3 regions of the Streptomyces sp. NBC_00690 genome follow, and region 3 is predicted to be linked to each of the others. Evidence: riboswitches for the same ligand, from Rfam matches in the RefSeq annotation. Region 3 holds a riboswitch; each other region holds the start of a gene.
The links. A riboswitch is a leader RNA that binds a small molecule or an ion and turns the genes downstream of it on or off. The one in region 3 is predicted to bind cyclic di-AMP.
Positions count from the first base shown of each region.

Region 1: linked by a shared signal. The riboswitch ahead of OID54_RS18055 (M23 family metallopeptidase) and the one ahead of OID54_RS06380 (C40 family peptidase) in region 3 are both predicted to bind cyclic di-AMP.
Region 2: linked by a shared signal. The riboswitch ahead of OID54_RS23160 (C40 family peptidase) and the one ahead of OID54_RS06380 (C40 family peptidase) in region 3 are both predicted to bind cyclic di-AMP.

Region 1 covers NZ_CP109009.1:4,114,495-4,121,250, forward strand. The annotation lists gene OID54_RS18050 (PrsW family intramembrane metalloprotease) at 1-977, shown strand, start outside; gene OID54_RS18055 (M23 family metallopeptidase) at 1,401-2,423, opposite strand; cyclic di-AMP (ydaO/yuaA leader) riboswitch at 2,435-2,591, opposite strand; gene OID54_RS18060 (PP2C family protein-serine/threonine phosphatase) at 3,074-4,201, opposite strand; tRNA gene OID54_RS18065 (tRNA-Met) at 4,466-4,539, opposite strand; gene OID54_RS18070 (MerR family transcriptional regulator) at 4,788-5,534, opposite strand; gene OID54_RS18075 (RNA polymerase sigma factor) at 5,660-6,756, opposite strand, start outside.
Region 2 covers NZ_CP109009.1:5,280,353-5,287,108, forward strand. The annotation lists gene OID54_RS23145 (HelD family protein) at 1-1,739, shown strand, start outside; gene OID54_RS23150 (C40 family peptidase) at 1,848-2,933, opposite strand; gene OID54_RS23155 (hypothetical protein) at 3,190-3,543, shown strand; gene OID54_RS23160 (C40 family peptidase) at 3,704-4,780, opposite strand; cyclic di-AMP (ydaO/yuaA leader) riboswitch at 4,843-5,007, opposite strand; gene OID54_RS23165 (ABC-F family ATP-binding cassette domain-containing protein) at 5,334-6,756, opposite strand, start outside.
Region 3 covers NZ_CP109009.1:1,448,812-1,455,567, forward strand. The annotation lists gene OID54_RS06370 (ATP-dependent Clp protease proteolytic subunit) at 13-660, shown strand; gene OID54_RS06375 (hypothetical protein) at 666-971, shown strand; cyclic di-AMP (ydaO/yuaA leader) riboswitch at 1,340-1,495, shown strand; gene OID54_RS06380 (C40 family peptidase) at 1,499-1,975, shown strand; gene OID54_RS06385 (ATP-binding protein) at 2,149-2,580, opposite strand; gene OID54_RS06390 (helix-turn-helix domain-containing protein) at 2,831-3,688, shown strand; gene OID54_RS06395 (DUF397 domain-containing protein) at 3,698-3,904, shown strand; gene OID54_RS06400 (8-amino-7-oxononanoate synthase) at 3,897-5,063, opposite strand; gene bioB (biotin synthase BioB) at 5,232-6,509, shown strand; gene OID54_RS06410 (adenosylmethionine--8-amino-7-oxononanoate transaminase) at 6,502-6,756, shown strand, end outside.

The DNA.
Region 1 (6,756 bases), 2.7 Mb from region 3:
CCGCCGCGCTCGTCGCCATCACCGCGAACACCTTCGCCACCCGCTGGATCGCGACCGCCACCGCGGACCCCGCCAGCGCGGACACCTGGGGGGCGACCGTCGTGGCGCCGGTGGTGGAGGAGAGCGCGAAGGCCGTGGCGATCCTGCTGATCTTCATCTTCCGCCGCCGCGACTTCACCGGGATCGTCGACGGTGTGGTCGTGGCCGGCTTCACGTCGACGGGGTTCGCCTTCACTGAGAACATCCTCTACCTCGGCAACGCCTTCGGGGAGGACCAGGCCCTCGGCTCCTCGGGCTTCACCTCGGTGACCGCGGCGACCTTCTTCGTACGGATCGTCATGTCGCCCTTCGCCCATCCCCTGTTCACGGTGCTGACCGGCATCGGCTTCGGCATGGCCGCCCTCGCCACCCGCCGCCAGCGAATACGGCGCATCGCGCTGCCCCTGGTGGGACTCGCCCTCTCGATGGGAGTGCACGCCCTGTGGAACGGTTCGGCCTCCCTCTTCGGACCGTGGGGCTTCTACGCCGTCTACGGCGCGTTCATGGTGCCCGCCTTCGGGTTGCTGACCTGGCTGACGATCTGGACGCGTCAACGGGAACTGCGCACCATCGCCACCGAACTGCCCGCCTATGCGACGGCCGGTTGGCTCGCGCCCGCTGAACCGCTCGCACTGGCTTCCATGAAGGCGCGCGGCATGGCACGGAACGTCGCCCGACGTGCTCAAGGCCCGGCTGCGGCACATGCGGTCGCGGAGTACCAGCGGTTCGCGACATCGTTGGCGTTCTTGCGCCATCGGGCGAGGCGGGGCACGGCGGGTGCCGACTTCATCGCCCGTGAACAGGAGTTGTTGCACCACATGTGGGAGCGCAAGGCGGTGGCGAGTCCGGCGCTGACCCATGCGGCGCGGGCGACGGGCAAGGTGTGGGTGCCACCGCCGCACCGCGACTACGAGGGCTACAACCCCTATCGCGGCTGATGGCAACGCGCGCCCCGCCATTGCGGCTGCCACTGGCACTGCCAACTCCACTGACACCGCGTCCGACAATGCCGACGCCGACGATGACGCCGCTGTGGCCAACCGGCTCGGGCACCAAGGGAGCCAGACCGTCCGCTCGGAAGAAGAGGTGCGGTGCCAGTGCCCGCTGACGAAAAGACCGGCAGCCCTGGCGTCGGGGGGTGTGCGCCAGGGCTGCCGGAGTTTGGGTACCGGCTGGGCAAGCCGGTGTGTGCGCCTTCAGGATGGCGCAGGGAGCTTGAGAGGACCTAGTGCCCCACTAGGGCTGACAGCGCCCACCGGGCGGCTCGGCACCAGGTCAGATCTTCGAACCTGTCGGTGTCCACGGGGCGTTCCCCCGTAGACACCGACACGGACACGGACATGGTCACCGCAAGCGCTGGCTCAGATCGTCAGGCCCTTGCCGCGCAGCCAGGACAGCGGGTCGATACCCGACCCACCGGGGGTCTTGACCTCAAGGTGCAGATGCGCGGCGCTGGCATTGCCGGTCGCGCCGACCCGGCCGATCATCTGGCCCGTGCTCACCTTCGCGCCGGCGCTCACGCTCATGGACGACATGTGCGCGTACATGACCTCGGTGCCGTCGTTCAGCTTGAGGATGACGTTGTAGCCGTACGAGTTGGACCAGCCGGCCGACTTGATGGTTCCGCTGGTGACAGCCTTGAGGGGAGTGCCCGTCGAGGCCGCGAGGTCAAGGCCGGTGTGCTGGCCCGAGGACCACATCGGACCGGACTGGCCGTAGCGGGCCGTGATCGTGTACGAGGAGAGGGGGAGCGAGAAACTCTTGGCCAACTTGGCCAGGCGCTCGGCCTCGGCCTTCTCCTTGGCTTCTGCTTCGGCCTTCTTCTTCGCATCAGCCGCCTTCTTCGCGGCCTTCTTCTCCGCGAGTTCCTCGGCCTTCTTCGCATCCTGTGCGGCCTTCGCCGCGGCGGCCTTCTCGGCGGCGAGCTTGGCCGCAGCATCGGCGCTCGCCTGCTGCTGCTCGGCCTGCTGGAGGATGCGGGAGCGCAGTGCCTCTCCGGCACCGGCCTGCCCTGTGCTGACCTCCTGGCCTGCGAGCCCCATCGCCGCGTAGGAGGCGGACTCATCGACCTCCGGAGCGTCCTCGGAGCTCAGGGAGTCGGGAAGGCTCTCGGTGATGGCGTCGGGAAGCGATATGGAGACCGCGGGCTTGTTCTGGGCGGTGGCCATGCCACCGGCACCGACAGCCGCGATCACACCGACCCCGAGCACCGTGGAGCTACGGGCGAATCCGCCCCGCTGCTTCATGACCCGGTGCTTGTGGCGACCGCGCGGCCGGATGGTCTCCGCGGTGGGGTTCCACTCGCCGGTGGAGCGGGCTGCACCCTCTTCGCTGAAGATTCCGGATTTGAACGGTGCTTCCGGGGCAGGACTATTAGACGCCACTGAGGCGTGCTCCTTTCCTTCCTTCTCGCCTACCGGGTTAGCTGACGGGTTCGGAGCAGGAAGGTCTCCTACGAGCGTCATCGACCGCGAACTGCACGGCAGAATATGCCCGATTCACCCCAATTAGTGGTTCCCCGGTTCCCTTGCGGAATTCGGCGCATGAGCACGGCGCCGTCCTGACGACGGCTGGGACGACCGCGCTGCGTTATCGAACGTTAATAGACACCAGGACTTTATTCCAAGCTGTTCTGAGTGATCTTTAATCTCTTTGCCACAGACTTACCCGGACACAAGCGGCCGGATTCGGGCGACTTGAACGGGACAAGGCGTGCGTCACACCCCTGACGGTTCGTCAAATGTTATGCGCAGGGCTCCCCTTCAACTACGGAGAGTGCGTGGGCTCGTGGTGCCTCTTCCCAGAGTCACCGGAAACAACCCAACGGGCGACCCGTCAGCAAGTCGAAACCGAGCCACATCAAGCCACACCGAGCAGCGACGCGCGACCGGCGACACCGGGTAGAACCGAGTCGCGCCGAGCGGTCACCCTGACCGAACCGACGCGCCGGTCGCGTCCAAGGGCCGAGAGGGGGCTTCCACAGCCACCCGGCCCTCAGCCGTGGCCCCGGGCCCCTCGGCCCTGGCCCCGGGCCTCAGGGGCCACGCCCCCGCCGTACCGCGCCGCCTTCCGCCGGCCGGGCCAGCGCCAGCAGGGCCATATCGTCGAAGCTGCCGCCTCCGGTGTGTCTACGGACGTCGTCGAGGAGCGCGTCGAGCAGTTCCCCCGGGCCGACGAACTGCCGTCCCGCCAGCCATACGGCGGGGTCGTAGAACGTTCCTGCCCCGTTTCGTGCCTCGGAGAGACCGTCGGTGTAGAGCAGCAGGGTCGCCCCCGGCGGCAACGGGTACTCCTCCGCCCGATCGGGCCAGGACCCCAGATCGCCCATCGACAGCGGAAGGGCCGGCTCGGTCGGCGGGAGCCCTTCCAGCAGGCCGTCGGCGTACAGCATCAACGGCTCGGGGTGCCCTCGGTTCACCATCCGGACGATGCCGCCCCCGCGCGGGATCTCCGCCAGCACCGCCGTGGTGAACGTCTCCTTGGCATCGAGGCTCTCCCGGCGGTTCGCCTCGCGGGTGAGCGCGCGCTCCAGCCGCTGAGTGACGCCCTCCAACGAACTCTCCTGCTCCGCCGCCTCCCGGAAGGCGCCGATGGCCACGGCGACCGTCTCCACGGCGCCCAACCCCTTGCCCCGGACATCGCCCACCACCAGCCGTACACCGTGTGGCGTCTCCTGTACGGCGAAGAGGTCACCGCCGATGAAGGCGTCCGCGACTGCGGCCTCGTACCGCGCGGCGACCCGTAGGCCGCCGATGTCCTCGGCGGGCGTGGGCAGCACCGCCCGCTGGGCGGCTTCGGCGATCACCCGGGCGGACGCCAACCGTTCGCTGCTCCGCTGGATGACCCAGTTGATCAGCAGCGCGAGCCCGGAGACCGTGACCACCGTGATCACCTCGGTGTAGGTGGTGGGCTCGAACAGGGTGCGCTTGGCGTAGTGGAGCCCGATCACTCCGGCCAGGGCCGCGATCCCCGTCAGCAGGGTCGCGATCCAGGAGAAGAAGGGTGCGGCGAACAGGGGCGCCGCCGCGAACATGGGTGCGGCGGTGAACATCGGCGGGGTCAGGGCATCGAAGACCACACCGCCGACGATCATCAGGACGGGCAGCGTACGGACGAAGCGCCAGGTGCCCAATCCGAGGTGCTGTTGCTCCTGCTGCCCCAAGACTGTTCTCCTGCCCGGTCCGCCCACGGCTGCGGACACGGCTCCCGCGCCCCCCTCAGGCTGGCTGCAACGGGGACAGGTGGCGAGCCACCACCGTCCAACCGGGCTAAGCCCCGCCCAATTCGACCGGTCGGAAAGACGGCCGCCCCGAGAGACGACGAAGGCGGTGCAGAGGAGAGGTAAAGAAAGTCAGGAGATGGCGACGGCTACGAGAAAACGCATTAGCCCGACACTCAAAAGAGTGCCGGGCTAATGTCTTACTAGTAGCGGGGACAGGATTTGAACCTGCGACCTCTGGGTTATGAGCCCAGCGAGCTACCGAGCTGCTCCACCCCGCGCCGTTGAACACAACCTTACGCTATCCGGAGCAAGATCAACTCCAATTGCGCCGAGGGTTCTCCGACGCCCCGGACGGGGCCGTTGGGGACGGTGAGATTCCGCCCGAGGTCCACCGGTCTGCCCGGGTATACATACCGGGCAGAGACGCCTTGCGGTGGTACGGACGGTGTCCCGCGCCCTTCTGAGTCCACCGGCAGGAGCAGCCGCCCACCACAGGGGGCGGCGACCAGTGATCCGTGGGCGGTGATCAGTCGTCGAGATGCCGCTCCCCGTACACCCGCATCGCATCGCGAACGAACGCCGCGGTCCCCACCCCATGCTGGTCATAGACGGCGGTGAACCGCTCGTCCGCCACATACATGTCGCCCAGCCCGATGAAGTGGGACTTCGACGGCGCCTCCAGCACCGAGAGCCAGTCGTACTGCCGTCGGGCAATCGTCTGCGCCGCCGCGCTATCAGCGGCGATTCCGTCCTGGAGCGCCCGCGCGAAGTCCTTGGCGATCGTCGTCTGCTGCGCCATGAACTCCCGCCGCTCCGCATCGGTCAGGGAACGCCACCACTGATCACCCTTGCGGTACGCGTCCCGTCCCCAGCGCTCGGACACCTCCTGCTCGTACTGCGTGTGGTCAAAGCCGTCGAGCACTTCCTCGGCCATGAGCTCCTCCCCTGACTCGGTCTTGTGGAGAGTGGTCCGCACCGAGGCGATCTGTCGCCCGATGCGTTCACGTTCCCGCTCCAGCAGCCGCAGATGCGTCCGCAGGGCGGCTGCGGTGTCCCGCTGGCCCTCCAACACCTCGGCGATGGCCGGCAGCCCGAGCCCCAGTTCGCGCAGCAGCAGGATCCGCTGGAGCCGAATGAGCGCGTCCGGACCGTAGTAGCGGTAGCCGTTGCTGCCCACGCGGGTGGGTTCCAGCAGGCCCAGCTCGCCGTAGTGCCGCAGGGTGCGGCTCGTCGTCCCGGCGCGCCGGGCGATCTCTTGGATCGACCACTCCATGCCCTGAACGGTAGAACTTGACGTTACGTAAAGGTCAAGCCGGACATCCCGCCGTCCGCCCGGATACCCGAAAGTGCGCGATCCGCACCTCAGGATGGAAGCCAGGACGGCAGTAGGGACGGGCGTCAGGACGGGAGCCGGGACGCCCTGGTGAGCAGATAGCGGGCCTCGGGCTCGCTGAGGGTGCGGCCCGCCGCGCGCAGATAGGCGGCCCTGGCCTCTTCGACGTCACCTGACCGCTCCAAGAGATGGGCGCGCACGGACTCCAGCCGGTGGTGCCCGGTCAGCCGGTCCTCCAGCACGGCCACCTCGCGCAGCCCCGCCTCGGGTCCGTGCACCATGGCCACCGCCACCGCACGCCCGAGTTCCGCCATGGGTTCGGGGGCGAGCCGTACGAGGACGTCGTACAGAGCGAGGATCTGCGGCCAGTCGGTCGCGTCCGAGCTCTCGGCCTCGTCGTGCAGGGCGGCGATCGCCGCCTGGAGTTGGTAGGGCCCGGCGGGCCCCTGCGACAGGGCCTCCTCGACCAGGGCGATGCCTTCCTCGACGATCCGCCCGTCCCACAGCGAACGGTCCTGCTCGGCCAGTGGAATGAGGTCACCGTGCCGTCCGGTACGGGCAGCGCTGCGGGCCTCGGTCAGCAGCATCAGGGCCAGCAGTCCGGTGACCGCCCCCTCCCTGGGCAGCAGCGCACGCACGGCACGGGTGAGCCGGATCGCCTCCCGGGCGAGGTCGGCGCGGTGCAGGGTGCTGCCCGACGTGGCCGTGTACCCCTCGTTGAAGATCAGATAGAGCACTTGCAGAACGACCGCGAGCCGCTGGCCGCGGTCTTGGGGGCCCGGCTGACGAAAGGGCACGCCCTTGATCTTCTGCTTCGCCCGGCTGATGCGCTGGGCCATCGTCGCCTCGGGCACCAGATGCGCCCGGGCGATCTCCGCGGTGGTCAGTCCGCCGACGGCCCGCAGTGTGAGGGCCACCTGTGCCGTGGGGCTCAGCACGGGATGGCAGCAGAGGAAGAGCAGGGTGAGCGTGTCGTCCTCGGCGGGAGCCAGGCTCTCGTCGGGGGGAGCGGTGGTGAACGCATCGCGCGGAGTGAGGCTCGCCGCGGTCTCCTCACGTCGCCGACGGGCTTCGTCGGCCCGGAGGAGGTCGGTCAACTTACGGGAGGCGACCTTGATCAACCAGCCGCGCGGATTGTCCGGCGGGCCCGTCCTGGGCCACT
Region 2 (6,756 bases), 3.8 Mb from region 3:
TGGCGTTCGTGGCGCCCCTCGCCCGGGCGGTCGCTCCGGGGCTGCCGTACCCGCAGGCCGTACGCGAGGTGGGGGAGGGCGCCGTACGGACCGTGCCGAGCGGGCCGTGGAAACTCCTGGACGACACGGCCGCCGAGGTGGCCCGTCTGGTGGGCACCAGCGACGGCCACACCCCGCGGTCGGTGGCCGTCATCGTCCCCGACGACTCGGAGTGGCTCGACGAGATCGCCCGGCACCTCGATGCGGTCATCGAGGAGACGAGTCGCGAAGCGGTCTCCGTACTGGCCGCTGCCCAGGCCAAGGGCATGGAGTACGACCATGTCCTGGTCGTCGAGCCCGCCACCATCGCCGACCGCGGTCCGGCCGGCCTCCGCCAGCTCTACATCGCCCTCACCCGCAGTACGCAGAGCCTGACCGTGTTGCACACATCGCCGCTCCCACAGGCCCTGACGCAATCCGGTGCCACGACGGGCCCTGGCTCCGGAGAGCCGGACCCGAGCGGAACAACGTCCGGCGAACAGGTCGGCAATGAAGCGGAGTCCGTCGAGTCGGGCGATGCCCCGGAGATCGGGACGGACATCCGGGTGAGGGTCCTCGGCGTCGGGCCGGGAGGCCGCTACAAGGTCAAGGCGCTCACTCCCGACCTGGACCGTCCACTCTTCCTGACCGTCCGCCACGGCTCCGCCCCGCCGCGGCGAGGCGAGGAACTCGACTGCTGGGTCTTCGCCAACGAGACCAATCAGAGCGTCCTCACCACCGATCAGCGCGGTCGACTGCCCATCACGCCCAGGATGGCGGAACGCTATGCGGCGGCAGTCGACGTACTCGATGAACTGACGGCCGGGGACGGAAGCGTGCCGCACGACGCCCGCGTCCGCCTGTCCGAACTGCAAGGCATGGCCAACCGCATCCTCCGTCGTGACCAGGCGGACTGGGTGGACGTACGGCGCGTACTTGGATCTCCGGACCGACACCGACTGGGTCTCCTGCGCGATCTCGCTGCGGGAGCCAACCGTGCGCTCAAGGACAACACCGTGAACGTCCATGGGCTTCGGGAGGAGTACGAGCGGTCCGGTTGGGCCGATGCCCTGGCCGATGCGCGGGAGTTGCTCGGCGTCCGACTGGCCGAGGCCACCAACCCGAGCACGCCAGACACACCAGGCCCATCAGAGACATCAGAGACATCAGATGTGCCGAGCGCACCGAATGTGCCGGAAAGCGCGAACGCGCCCGTCGTCACTGAGCCCCGACCCGAGCCGAAGGAAAGCGAAACCGTGCCCACCGTCGACCACGCTCCGCCCGCAACGGCCGTGACCACCAAGGAGGGATTCCTTCGCGCGCTGGAGGACGCGGCGTCCGCCGACCGCGCCTGCAAGAAGCACGAAGCGGTGCGGCACGCGTTGAAGTCCGCCCTGCTGTGGGCGGACCTCCAGCCCTTGGACTCTGCGATCGTCGACGTCAGCTGTGTCACGGAGCGGGGCACGTTCCTCTACGAGGCGCTGGGCGCCGGCCGGTCCACCTATGCGGACCTCCGCTCGGGAGCGACCCGCCTGCTGGAGATCAACCACACCTTGCCCACCCGCGCCGACGCCCTCTACCTCGTGCTGTGCGAACCGCCTGCGGACGACTGGTCCGCCGACACCGTCCGTGATGTGTTCGACGTCCATGTCCTCTGGCGCAGTCCCGAAGGGTGGGGCGGTCGGGATGCCGCGACGGCCCTGAACTCCCCCGAGGCATGACACGCCCCGAGGCTTGACGCACTCCCGGGGCGCCGCATCGCCGATCGCACAGATGGTGAGCACCGCTGCTGCCACGCGGCCTGAGCGGCGCTCCGGGAAAGCCGTCGGTCACCCGGGTCGGGTGGCCCCAGCGAAGGGCATCTCGTCGATCGGTGCGATACGGATGTTCTCACCGGGCCGGGGTGCGTGGATCATCTTGCCGTCGCCGATGTAGAGCCCCACATGGCTGACTCCGGAGTAGAAGAAGATCAGATCGCCGGGGGCGAGCGCGGATCGCGGGATCCGGGTCCCGGAGTCGATCTGGCCGTAGGTGGTGCGGGGCAGTCGGACCCCCGCGTACTGCCAGGCGGCCCGAGTCAGCCCCGAGCAGTCGAAGGCATCAGGTCCGGTCGCACCCCAGACATAGGGCTTCCCGATGGCTTGGCGGGCATAGGCGATGGCCCGGGTGGCCCGGGTCGTGGCGACGCCCCTGGTGATCGGCTCGATGATCGGCTCGGCGATGGACTCGGTGATGGACGTGACGGCCGCCGCTCGTGGTGTGCCGTGCCCCGCGGCCCGGTCGACGCGCAGGGCGTAGCGGGCGCCGAGGAGTTGTTGGGCGGCTGTGAGCTTGTGTTGGACGGTTGCCTTGTGCCGTGCCTGTTCGTCCTGGTGGGTGCGGAGCGCGATGGCGGTGCGTTTGCCCTGCTTCCGTAGTGTCGCCAGACGCTTTGCCTGCTGCTCGGCCGAGGCGACCGTGGCGGCCCGACGGTCGCCGATGTGTGCGGCGAAGGCCGTCCGCCGCAAATACTCGTCCGGGGTCGAGGTGAAGGCGACCTCCAGGCCGGGTGCGCTGCCCCCGGCCCGGTACTGGGCGGCGGCGATGGAACCGAGAAGGCGACGCGTGGTGTTGAGCCGCTCCACCTCGCGTACGGCCGCGTCCCGCAACCTGTCGAGTGTGACGCGTTCCCGGGCTGCCGCCTCACGAGCCCGGTCATGCTGCTCCGCCGCGGCCTTGGCCTCCCGCTGGAGACCGTCGACCTCGGCCTTGATCTGTGTGGGGGTGGGTGCGGGGGCGGCCTGTGCGGTGCCTTGGAATGCGGTGGCGGTCGCAGTTCCGACGAGTGCGAGAGCGCTGGCCGTGCGGACGGCCGAGCCGGCGAGCGGGTACTGCCGGGACTTTCGGGGCTTGCGGTGCTGATGATGCGCGGCCACGAGAGCGTCCACGTCCTTCCGTGAAGCCGGTTGGGGGGAACCGGAGGCGGGAGGTCGCCTGGGCCAGGACCGTATGCCTGAGATGGCGGTAGTGGAGTGCTATCGACCGAATGTGGTGGAAGGTGTACAGCTCGCGTTGATTTCTGAAGGGGTTCCCGCGGGAGGTGTGACCCACTTCGTACCCCTGTGACCGATGCGGCGAATGAGGCACACCTGGCCTGAGGGTGGTGATATGGGGAGGGTTAGGCTCCGCCCCATGGAAGCACTCATCAATGTCTTCGTGGCGCTGCACATCATCGGCATCGCTTCTCTGCTGGGCGGATTTCTGACGCAGATGAAGGCGATATCTGCCGGTACTGCCCGTTTCAACCCGGCCATGCTGCACGGGGCGCTGACGATGCTGGTCACCGGCGTCGCACTGGTGGGCCTCAACCAGGCCGACGACCAGACGGTGAACAACATCAAGATCGGCATCAAGATGGCGGTGCTGGTCGTGATCCTGGGCCTGGTGTACGTCAAGCGGGACGAGGAGAATGTCGAGAAGGGGCTGTTCGCCGCGGTCGGTGGACTGACGGTCGCGAACATCTTCATCGCCACCGTCTGGACCTGACGCCCACGACAGGACGGTCCCATCGCGCCGCCCGGCCCGCCCGCCCCGTGGGGCCGACCCGAAGGTCGATCCGTACGGGGCGAACAGACTGGTCCACGAGGTGTGTTCAGCCGGGACTGCGCGCTGAGGGGGAGTCCGCACGGGGCGGAGCCGTCAGATGTCAGGCAGGTCGGACGATCCCCCGGATCGGCATCGTGTAGATCGACTCCTCACGCACTTCCACATGGTTGTCCACGCCCGGTTGCGGCGCGTGGATCATTCTGTCGCCGCCGATAGAGATGCCGACATGGCTGCTGTCGTCATAGAAGAAGACCAGGTCACCGGGGCGTAGCCCGCCCATGTCCACCTGCCGCCCGGCATGCGCCTGCTCCCGGGCGGTACGAGGGAGATCCACCCCGGCCGCCCTCCAGGCCGCCCGTGTCAGCCCCGAGCAGTCATAAGAACGCGGCCCCGTCGCACCCCGCACATAGGGCTTCCCCAACTGGGCCCGGACGAAGGCGAGCACCCCTTCGGCAAGAGCCGCGCCCCAGGGCGAGCCCGGATGCTTCTGGCGCTCCCGCTCCAGCCGCTTCAGTTCCGCCTCCTCCGCGGCCCGGGCCATCGCCGTGTGTCTGGCCTCCTCCTGGGTGATCCGCCATGCCTCGGCCGCCATCTCCTGCTCGACGGCCGCGAATCGCGCTCTGGCCTCCGCATCTCCCCGCCACAGCACGGAGCGCGCCTGGATCAGCTTCGACTGCACCTGCTGCTTTCCCGTGCGGAGGAAGCTCGGCGAGCGGGGGAGCGAAGTGGGCCTACCCGCCTCGGACGGTGGTTCGGCGAATGCGGCTCGCTGAACCGCTCGATCGGCGATTGCGCCGTGTTGGGCGTTGACCGCCGCCTTCAGCGGCGCTCTCCGATCGTCTTCGGGCGGGGTACCGCCCGGGGCGGTCGGCTCCTCGGTCGGGGCCGACGGCTTCGCGCGAGGCTGTTCCTCCGAGGATCCCAGGGCTCTGCCCGTCTGCCTGAGGCGTTCCGCGCGTCGGGCGTAGGCGGACCGCAACTCCTCGACCTCGCGGCGCTCTTCGGCGGCTGCCTGCTGGGCTGCTCCCCGCGGCGGCGTCCCTGTACCGGCCTTCCGGTACAGGGCGCCGATCTTCTGTTGGACTTCCTCCACGGAGGGCGTCCGGTCATCCGCCGCCTGTGCGTCCTGCGCCGGGAGGAGTCCGACGGACGCGATGGCCGCCGTGGTGAGTCCCACGGCAGGTGAGGGATTTGCTTTGCGACTTCGGGCCTTGCGATGCGACACCAAGGGCCGGCATCTCCTTCTTCCGTAGGCCGCCTACCGGGTTAGCTGTCGGGTTCGGGCGGACGGAAGAGCCCTACGGGCCTGCGCACGAACAGGCCCGATTCACCCCGGTGCTGCACGGTGGTTCCCCGGTTCCCGTCTCCCATGGGGGTGGAGACCGAATTCGGCGTGGCTGCCCGATCGGCGTGGGTCGCCGCAGTGGTGCGGGCTGCCTGAGCCAGCACGCTAGCCAAACCGTGTGGCTGCTGTGAAGATTGGTGTTCGATTTGTCCGATACATTTTCGTGACCTTTTCATTCGGTGTGCCGTCGAGCTCGGATGATTACCTTTCGCATCTGTACGAGTTCCACGTGTGACCGAACCTGGCCTTCTGTGGCATTTGCGCAGGCTGCCGTGCTCCGACCAGCGGCCGGATCAGGCCAGGGCACCCGCTGACGTGCTCGGGAGCAGTTCAAGCCGAACCGCCTAGGCTGCCGGGGCGTTCGGCGAGTCCCTCGATTCCCCGGTCAGCCCGCTGGTTCCTCGGGATGCCCCTCGGCCAGTCCTTCCTCGTCCAAGGTCCACCAGCGGGTGATCCCCAACTCCTGGAGGAACGCCCGGTCATGACTGGCGACGATCAACGCGCCGCGATAGCCGGCCAGCGCCTGGGTGAGCTGGGTGACGCTGGCCAGGTCCAGGCTGTTCGTGGGCTCGTCGAGCATGAGCAACTGCGGAGCGGGGTCGGCCAGGAGGAGTGCGGCCAACGTGGCACGGAACCGCTCACCCCCGGAGAGCGTTCCCACCCGCTGTTCGGCCCGGGCTCCACGGAAGAGGAATCGAGCCAGTTGGGCCCGGATCTCGTTGTCGTTCGCGGTGGGAGCCAACCGGGTCACGTTCTGGGCGATCGTGCGGTCGTCGTCGAGGACGTCCAGGCGCTGCGGCAGATACCGCATCGGTACGCGTACGGACACCGCGTCCGACGCCCCGTCCCCGACCGGGGCGAGCCGCCCGCTGATGGTGCGCAACAGCGTCGTCTTCCCCGCGCCGTTGCCGCCGAGCAGGGCGATGCGCTGCGGTCCGTGGACATCCACGGTGTCGATGACCGCACCCGTACGCAGTTGTACGCTCCGCAGACTCAGCACCGCGCGCCCCGGGTGCACGGTCGTGGCGGGCAGGTCGAGTCGAAGGGGCGCCTCCTCGCGCACCAGCGCCTCTGCCCGGTCCAACCGCTCGCGCGCCGCAGTCAGCCGTTCCTCGTGGACACCGCGCTCCTTTCCCGCTGCGACCTGGGCCGAGCGCTTCTTCACCTGCATCGTCGTCTTGTCCAGCCGGTTGTCCGCGTACATCTTCTTCCCGTACCGGACGCTGCGGGCCTGCCGGGTCTGCGCCAGGTCCAGTTCCTTCTTCTCCCGTGCGACCTGCGCTTCGGCCGCCTGTACTGAACGAGTGGCGGCCTCCTGCTCGATCGCGACGGCACTTCGGTAAGCGCTGAGGCCGCCGGTGAAGACCCGTACCTCCGAGCTGCGCAGCTCGGCGATCTGATCCACCTGTTCCAGCAGTTGCCGATCGTGGCTGACGACGATCACCGCACCACAGTGGCCGGCGAGCGCCGTCGAAAGGCGTCGACGGGCCGCTTGATCTAGGTTGTTGGTCGGCTCGTCCAACAGCAGTACCTGGGGACGGGCCAGCAGCAGCGCGGCCAACGACAGCAGCACGGCCTCGCCGCCGGAGACCTGGCCCACCGTGCGATCGAGCCCGATCCGGCCGAGACCGAGCTGATCCAGGAGGGCCCGGGTGCGCTCTTCGACGTCCCAGTCGTCGCCGATCGCGTCGAACTGCTCCGGGCGGGTGTCACCGGCCTCGATGGCGTGCAGGGCGGCACGGGTGCCGGCGATGCCAAGGACCTCGTCCACGCGCCGTTCGGTGGCCAGCGTCAGATCCTGCGGGAGG
Region 3 (6,756 bases):
GAGAGGCACCTCATGGAGAGCCACCACACCAGCCCCAATGCCCGTTATGTACTGCCGGAGTTCACCGAGCGCTCCAGTACGGGCACCCGCACCCTGGACCCGTACGCGAAGCTGCTGGAGGAGCGCATCGTCTTCCTCGGGACCCATGTCGACGACACGGCGGCCAATGACGTCATCGTGCAGTTCCTCCACTTGGAGCACGCCGATCCCGACCGGTGCATCTCGCTGTACATCAACTCCCCGGGCGGCTCGTACAGCGCGATGACCGCGATCTACGACACGATCCAGAGCGTGATCTGCGAGGTGGAGACCGTCTGTCTCGGTCAGGCCGTCTCCACGGCAGCCCTCTTGCTCGCCTCCGGCACGCCGGGCAGGCGCATGGCCCTGCCCGGGGCCCGGCTCGTCCTGAAGCAACCCGCATCGGAGGGAGAGCAGCACGGCCAGCTCTCCGATCTCGACATCCAGGCGAAGGAACTCCTGCGACAGCGGGAGCAGTTCACCGCACTGATGGCGCGCCACACCGGCCGGGAGCCGGCACGGGTCGCAGAGGATCTGGAACGGGACGCCTTCTTCACCGCGACAGCCGCCCAGGAGTACGGATTCGTCGACCACGTCATCATGAATCGCGGAGCCACCCCGTCCGGGCCCGGAAGCCGTTGACCGCGATGGTTCCGGAACTGCCTCCCTTGCCCGCTCTCACCCGCGCCGAGGGCGAGTTCATCGACGCCTATCTCGCGGTCGTGGATCAGGTCGGACGCATCAACCCCGCTCGTTCCACCCATACCTATGGAGCGCTGCGTGCCGCGCAGGCACTGGTCTCCCGGGCCGTTGCTCTCAAGGACGCGCTGACCGTGATGCACCAACGGGGCGAGAGCGACGTCCATGTGCAGACGCTCGCCCGCGCGCTGCGCATCCTCGACGGCGAACGCAGATCACTTCGGGTTACTTTGCCCCCTTCCGTAACTCTCTAACGACCCCTGACGGCGGGCCGGAACGACCTCCGTCCAGACCGTCAACCGCCAAAGGAGTAGTGGTTGGGCTACCCCATTTGAAGTACGCGCAGGAGAGCCAGCAGCTACGGTCGAGTTGCGCACAAGGATGACGCGTCGAACGGAATGCCTTATTCCGGTGCTGGTGCGGGCATCCTCACCTGTCGAGGGCCGATCGCGCGACGAGCATGTCCACCCGATCAGACCAATGGTGTGAAAACTCACATATCGCCGTTTCCGCTCGGCAATTTGACAGGCCGTGGGTCAAGATCCCTGGGACGACAAGCCCCCGTCACCTCGGCGGGGCAGCCCGGGCGGACGCCGAGTCCTGCCGCCGCCGGGGCGACTGGTCGACAGGAGTGCTTCGGCAGGAGTGGAGGACCCAAGCAGTACGGGGCGCCCGGAAATTCCGGACGTTCCTTGGGGTGAAGCCGCGAAAGCGACCGGGCACCTTCGTCCGCCCGAACCCGACAGGTCATCCTTCACAGGCGGCTGACGAAGGGTCGCGCATGAGTGCGCAGAACAACGTCCCGTTCCTGCTGGGTCGGGCGGGAGCGGTATCCGCTCTCACCCTCGCCGCTCTCGGAGGGTCGCTGCTCGTACCGGGCGGCACACCCGAGGCACACGCCGCGTCGAGCCACGCGGGCGCGGCACTGAAGGTGGCGGCATCCAAGAAGGGCGCCCCTTACAAGTACGGCGCAGTAGGACCGTCCCGTTTCGACTGCTCGGGGCTGACGCTCTACTCGTACAAGAAGGCCGGCAAGAAGCTCCCCCGTACCGCACAGCAGCAGTACAACAAGACGCGCCGCATCTCTGCGTCCGCGCGTCAGGCCGGCGACCTGGTGTTCTTCTACTCCGGCCGGAACGTCTACCACGTGGGCATCTACGCAGGTAAGGGAAAGATCTGGCACTCCCCCAAGACGGGGTCCTGGGTGAAGTTGGACAAGATCTGGTCCAAGAGCGTCAAGTACGGCCGCGTGGGGTGACGATCCCGCGCTGAGTCCTGGTACTCGATCCGCGCCGGCCCCGGGTGTGGCCCCCGGCGGTCGGCGCGGAGCTCTGTCAGGTCAACGGCTGGAAGCGGACGTCGGCACCGGACACCGAGCCCGGTCGACACCACCACGCCGCAACCGAGCCGACCTCCTTGCGGCGGCCGGCGTCAACCGGGCACCGATGCGGTCCAAGGAAGGGCGACCCATACGGTCTTGCCCCCCTCGTCCGTCGGAGTGACGTGCAGCTTTCCGCCGAACTCCGCGATGAGGGTGCGCACGATCACCATGCCTCGGCCGTTGTCTTGCCGTACGGCGGCGGGAAGCCGTTGCGGCCAGCGCGGATGACTGTCCGTCACCCCCACCATCAGCTCCTCCTCCCGCGCCAACCTCAGTTCCAGCGTGAAGGTGGGCGACTGGCCGAAGGTGTGCTGTACGGCGTTGGTGGTCAGCTCCGAGACGATCAGCCGGACCGTGTCCACTTCGCCGCTCCGCGCCGGCAGGCCCCACTCGGTCACGATGTCGATGGCGAACTTTCGCGCCACCGACACCGAGGCGGGATCGCTCGGCAGAGTGACGGATGCTTCCTGGTGATCTGCCATGGCGATGCTTCCCTTTCCCACCGCGGCCGGGCTCCGACTCGAAGCGGAGGGATGCTTGAGCGGCCACGGACTGCGCTGCCGTCAGAGTGCCACTCATCGTGCCGCGAGGGGGGCCGATCCCCCAAGATATGCATATATCTGTCGCTCAATACGGTGAACTCTGCGACGCGAGAACGTATTTTGCGACCCGCAGGGACTTTGATCTCGGGCGGACCACACGGCCCGTACAGATCAACCGGAAGGAGCGTCCATGCGTCAAGGACCCGTGGTGCGCCGCCGCCAATTGGGCGAGGAACTCCGCAAGCTGCGCTTGGCGTCCGGACTCACCAGTCGTCGCGCTGGAGAGCTCGCCGACTGGCACCAGTCGAAGGTGAGCCGGATCGAGACGGGGGCCAGCGGCGTCAAACCGGACGACGTCAGACTGCTGCTCGACCTCTACACCGTGACCGACCCCCAGTTGCGCACCCTCCTGGAGACCCTGGCGGGGGCCGCCGACGGGGGTGGCGGCGGCTGGTGGCACGCCTACCGCGGCGTGCTTCCGCCCGAGTACCGCGACTTCATCAGTCTGGAGTCCCAGGCGAACCGGGTGCGTTCGATGGAGACCTCCGTGGTGCCCGGACTGCTCCAGACCGCCGAGTACGCCCGGGCGATCACCCGGGCGACCCTGGAAGAGCTGCCCGAGAACACCGTCGATCAGTTGGTCGAGGTGCGGATGACGCGTCAGGCGGTCCTGCGGCGGGACGATCCGCTTGAGCTGAGCGTGATCCTCGACGAGGCCGCGCTGCGGCGCGAGATCGGCGGCACCCGGGTAATGAAGGAACAGTTGCGGGTACTGGCGGACTGGGCCGTGCTCCCCCATGTCCGGCTCCAGGTCATGCCGTTTTCGGCCGGGGAGTATGTGGGCCTGGCCGGTTCTTTCGTTATCTTCTCTTTTTCGACCACTTCTGATCTAGATGTGGTCGTTCTCGACCACCTCGCGAGTAGCCTTCATATCGAACGGGCAGAGGATCTGGCGGTGTACGGGACCGCGTTCGCAACGATGCAGACGCTCGCCCTGTCACCGGTCGAATCCTTGGATCTCATCGCCGGCATCCGCGTCGGCGCATAGGGAGGCTCCATGTCCAATCACATCGACCACCCCGGCTTAGCCTGGCGGCGCAGCAGTCACAGCACGGCGGCGAACAACTGTGTCGAGGCCGCCCGACTGCCCGACCGCACCCTTTCCGTACGGGACTCCAAAGACGTGGCCCGTGAAGCTCTGCACTTCTCCCCGCAGGCGTGGTACCGGTTCCTGATCGCCGTGGAGGCGGACAGCATCAACTGACGGCGTCCCGGGCGCGAAGCGGAGCGGTCCGCGCGATCGTGTCCACCGCCCAGGCGATCTGCTCATCGGTCAGATCGGCGCGAGCCGTCAGTCTGATCCGCGAGACACCGTCCGGGACCGACGGCGGACGGAAACAGCCCACCGCGAGACCCGCCCTTCGGCACTCGGCCGCCCACTCCACCGCCGACCGTGGCGACGGTGCCTTGATCGAGACCACTGCGGCGTCGGGGCGTACGGCCGTCAGACCCCGTGCCGTCAACAGACGGTGCAGGGTCTCGGCGACCGTACGCACCCGACCGGCCAGCTCCGGCGTCCGCTCCAGCAACCGGACGGACGCCAGCGCGGCCCCGGCCGCGGCGGGCGCGAGCCCGGTGTCGAAGATGAAGGTCCGCGCGGTGTTGATCAGATGGGCGATGACATCGGCCGGCCCGAGGACCGCACCGCCCTGGCTCCCGAGGGCCTTGGAGAGGGTGAGCGTGGCGACCACCCCTCGTTCACCCGCGATCCCCGCGGCGTTCAGCGCACCCCGACCGCCGGCGCCGAGGACTCCGAAGCCGTGGGCGTCGTCGACGAGGAGGGCGGCCCCCCGCGAACGACAGATCTCCGCGAGATCGACGAGTGGGGCGGCGTCGCCGTCCACGGAGAACACCGCATCGGTGACCACCAGCGCCCGCCCGTCGCCGTACGCCTCCAGCGCCATACGCACGGCCCGAGGATCCGCGTGCGGCACGATCGCCGTCCGTGCGCGTGAGAGTCGACACCCGTCCACTATGGAGGCGTGGTTGCCCGCGTCCGAGACGAGCAGGGAACCACTCGCGGTCAGTGCCGTGAGCGCGGCGAGATTGGCGGCGTAGCCGGAGGACAGGACGAGGGCCGCCTCGAACCCGCAGAAGGAGGCGAGTGCGCCTTCGAGTTCGGCGTGGAGTTCGGTGCTGCCGGTGACCAGCCGCGATCCGGTGGCGCCCGCGCCCCAGCGGCGCGCTGCCGAGGCAGCGGCCCCGGTGACCTCCGGGTGGCGGGTCAAGCCCAGGTAGTCGTTGCCCGCGAGGTCCAGCAGGTCGGTGTCGAGGGCCCGGGGACGGAGCGTACGGGTCAGCCCCATGCGCTCCCGGTCGAGGGACTCCTCGTCGATCCAGCCAAACGGGTCCTGAGTGATCATGACGGTCGGGTCCTTCGCTAGGCCGTGCGCGGGCCCTTTTGTAGGCAGCGCACAGACCCTAACCGGGCCCCCACCTGGAACGAGTGTGGTCATGCACACACCTCGGCAAGGGTCTGTTGTGGGGTTCGGCCTTTCGCCTTGGCTGCCCCGTGCGTCAGGATCTGCGCCATGGACCTGCTGAAGACGCTGGTGGAGAAGGGGCTGCGGCGCGAGCTGCCGACCCGTGAAGAGGCCCTCGCCGTACTGTCGTCCACGGACGACGAGCTGCTCGACGTGGTGGCCGCAGCCGGCCATGTGCGCCGCCAGTGGTTCGGCCGCCGGGTGAAGCTGAACTACCTCGTCAACCTCAAGTCGGGGCTCTGCCCGGAGGACTGCTCGTACTGTTCACAGCGGCTCGGGTCCAAGGCGGAGATCCTCAAGTACACCTGGCTGAAGCCGGACGAGGCCGCGGGGGCGGCGGCGGCCGGGGTCGCCGGGGGAGCCAAGCGGGTCTGTCTGGTCGCGAGCGGGCGCGGTCCGACGGACCGGGACGTCGACCGGGTCTCCCGGACGATCGAAGCGATCAAGGAGCAGAACGAGGGCGTCGAGGTCTGCGCCTGTCTCGGGCTGCTGTCGCAGGGCCAGGCGGAGCGGTTGCGGGACGCCGGCGCCGATGCGTACAACCACAACCTCAACACGTCCGAAGGCACGTACGGACAGATCACCACCACCCATACCTATGAGGACCGGGTGGACACCGTCCAACAGGCTCAGGCCGCGGGTCTGTCGGCGTGCTCCGGTCTGATCGCCGGCATGGGCGAAAGCGATCAGGACCTGGTCGACGTGGTCTTCGCACTGCGCGAGCTCGACCCCGACTCGGTGCCGGTCAACTTCCTCATCCCCTTCGAGGGCACTCCCCTGGCGAAGGAGTGGAACCTCACCCCGCAGCGCTGCCTCCGCATCCTCGCCATGGTCCGCTTCGTCTGCCCGGACGTGGAAGTGCGGTTGGCCGGTGGGCGCGAGGTCCATCTGAGGTCCCTCCAGCCGCTCGCCCTGCACCTGGTGAACTCCATCTTCCTCGGCGACTACCTGACGAGCGAGGGCCAGGCGGGCCAGGCCGATCTGGACATGATCGCGGACGCCGGCTTCGAGGTGGAGGGCGCGGGGACGACCACACTGCCCGAGCACCGGGCGGGCGGCTGCGGTTCGGTCTGCGGCAGTGCCGCAACCTCGGAAGATTCCCTCGACGGCGGTACGACGGCCCCGGATGAGACGGCAGCGGTCTGCGGCAGCGCGGCGCCGTCGGGGGAATCGGCCACCGGATGCGGGGGCGGCGCGCCGTGCGGATCCGAGCCGCAATCCCCGCCCGCGGCCCAGGAAGACCAGTCGGGGGTACCCGTACCGCGTACCGACCTGGTCACCGTTCGCCGCCGCGGCGCCGGTACGGACCTCGCTCCCAATGCCTGAGCCCCGTCCGTTCGACCTCGCCCCGGGACCGCTGTCGGCGGGCGAACTGGTGGCGCTGGACCGCGCCCATGTCTGGCACCCGTACGGCCCCATGCCCGGACGCGCCGATCCCCTCGTGGTGGAATCGGCTGCCGGGGTGCGCCTGCGATTGGCGGAACCCGCCCACGGCCACGCGGAACTGATCGACGGGATGTCGTCGTGGTGGTCGGCGATCCACGGCTACAACCATCCCGACCTCAATGCGGCG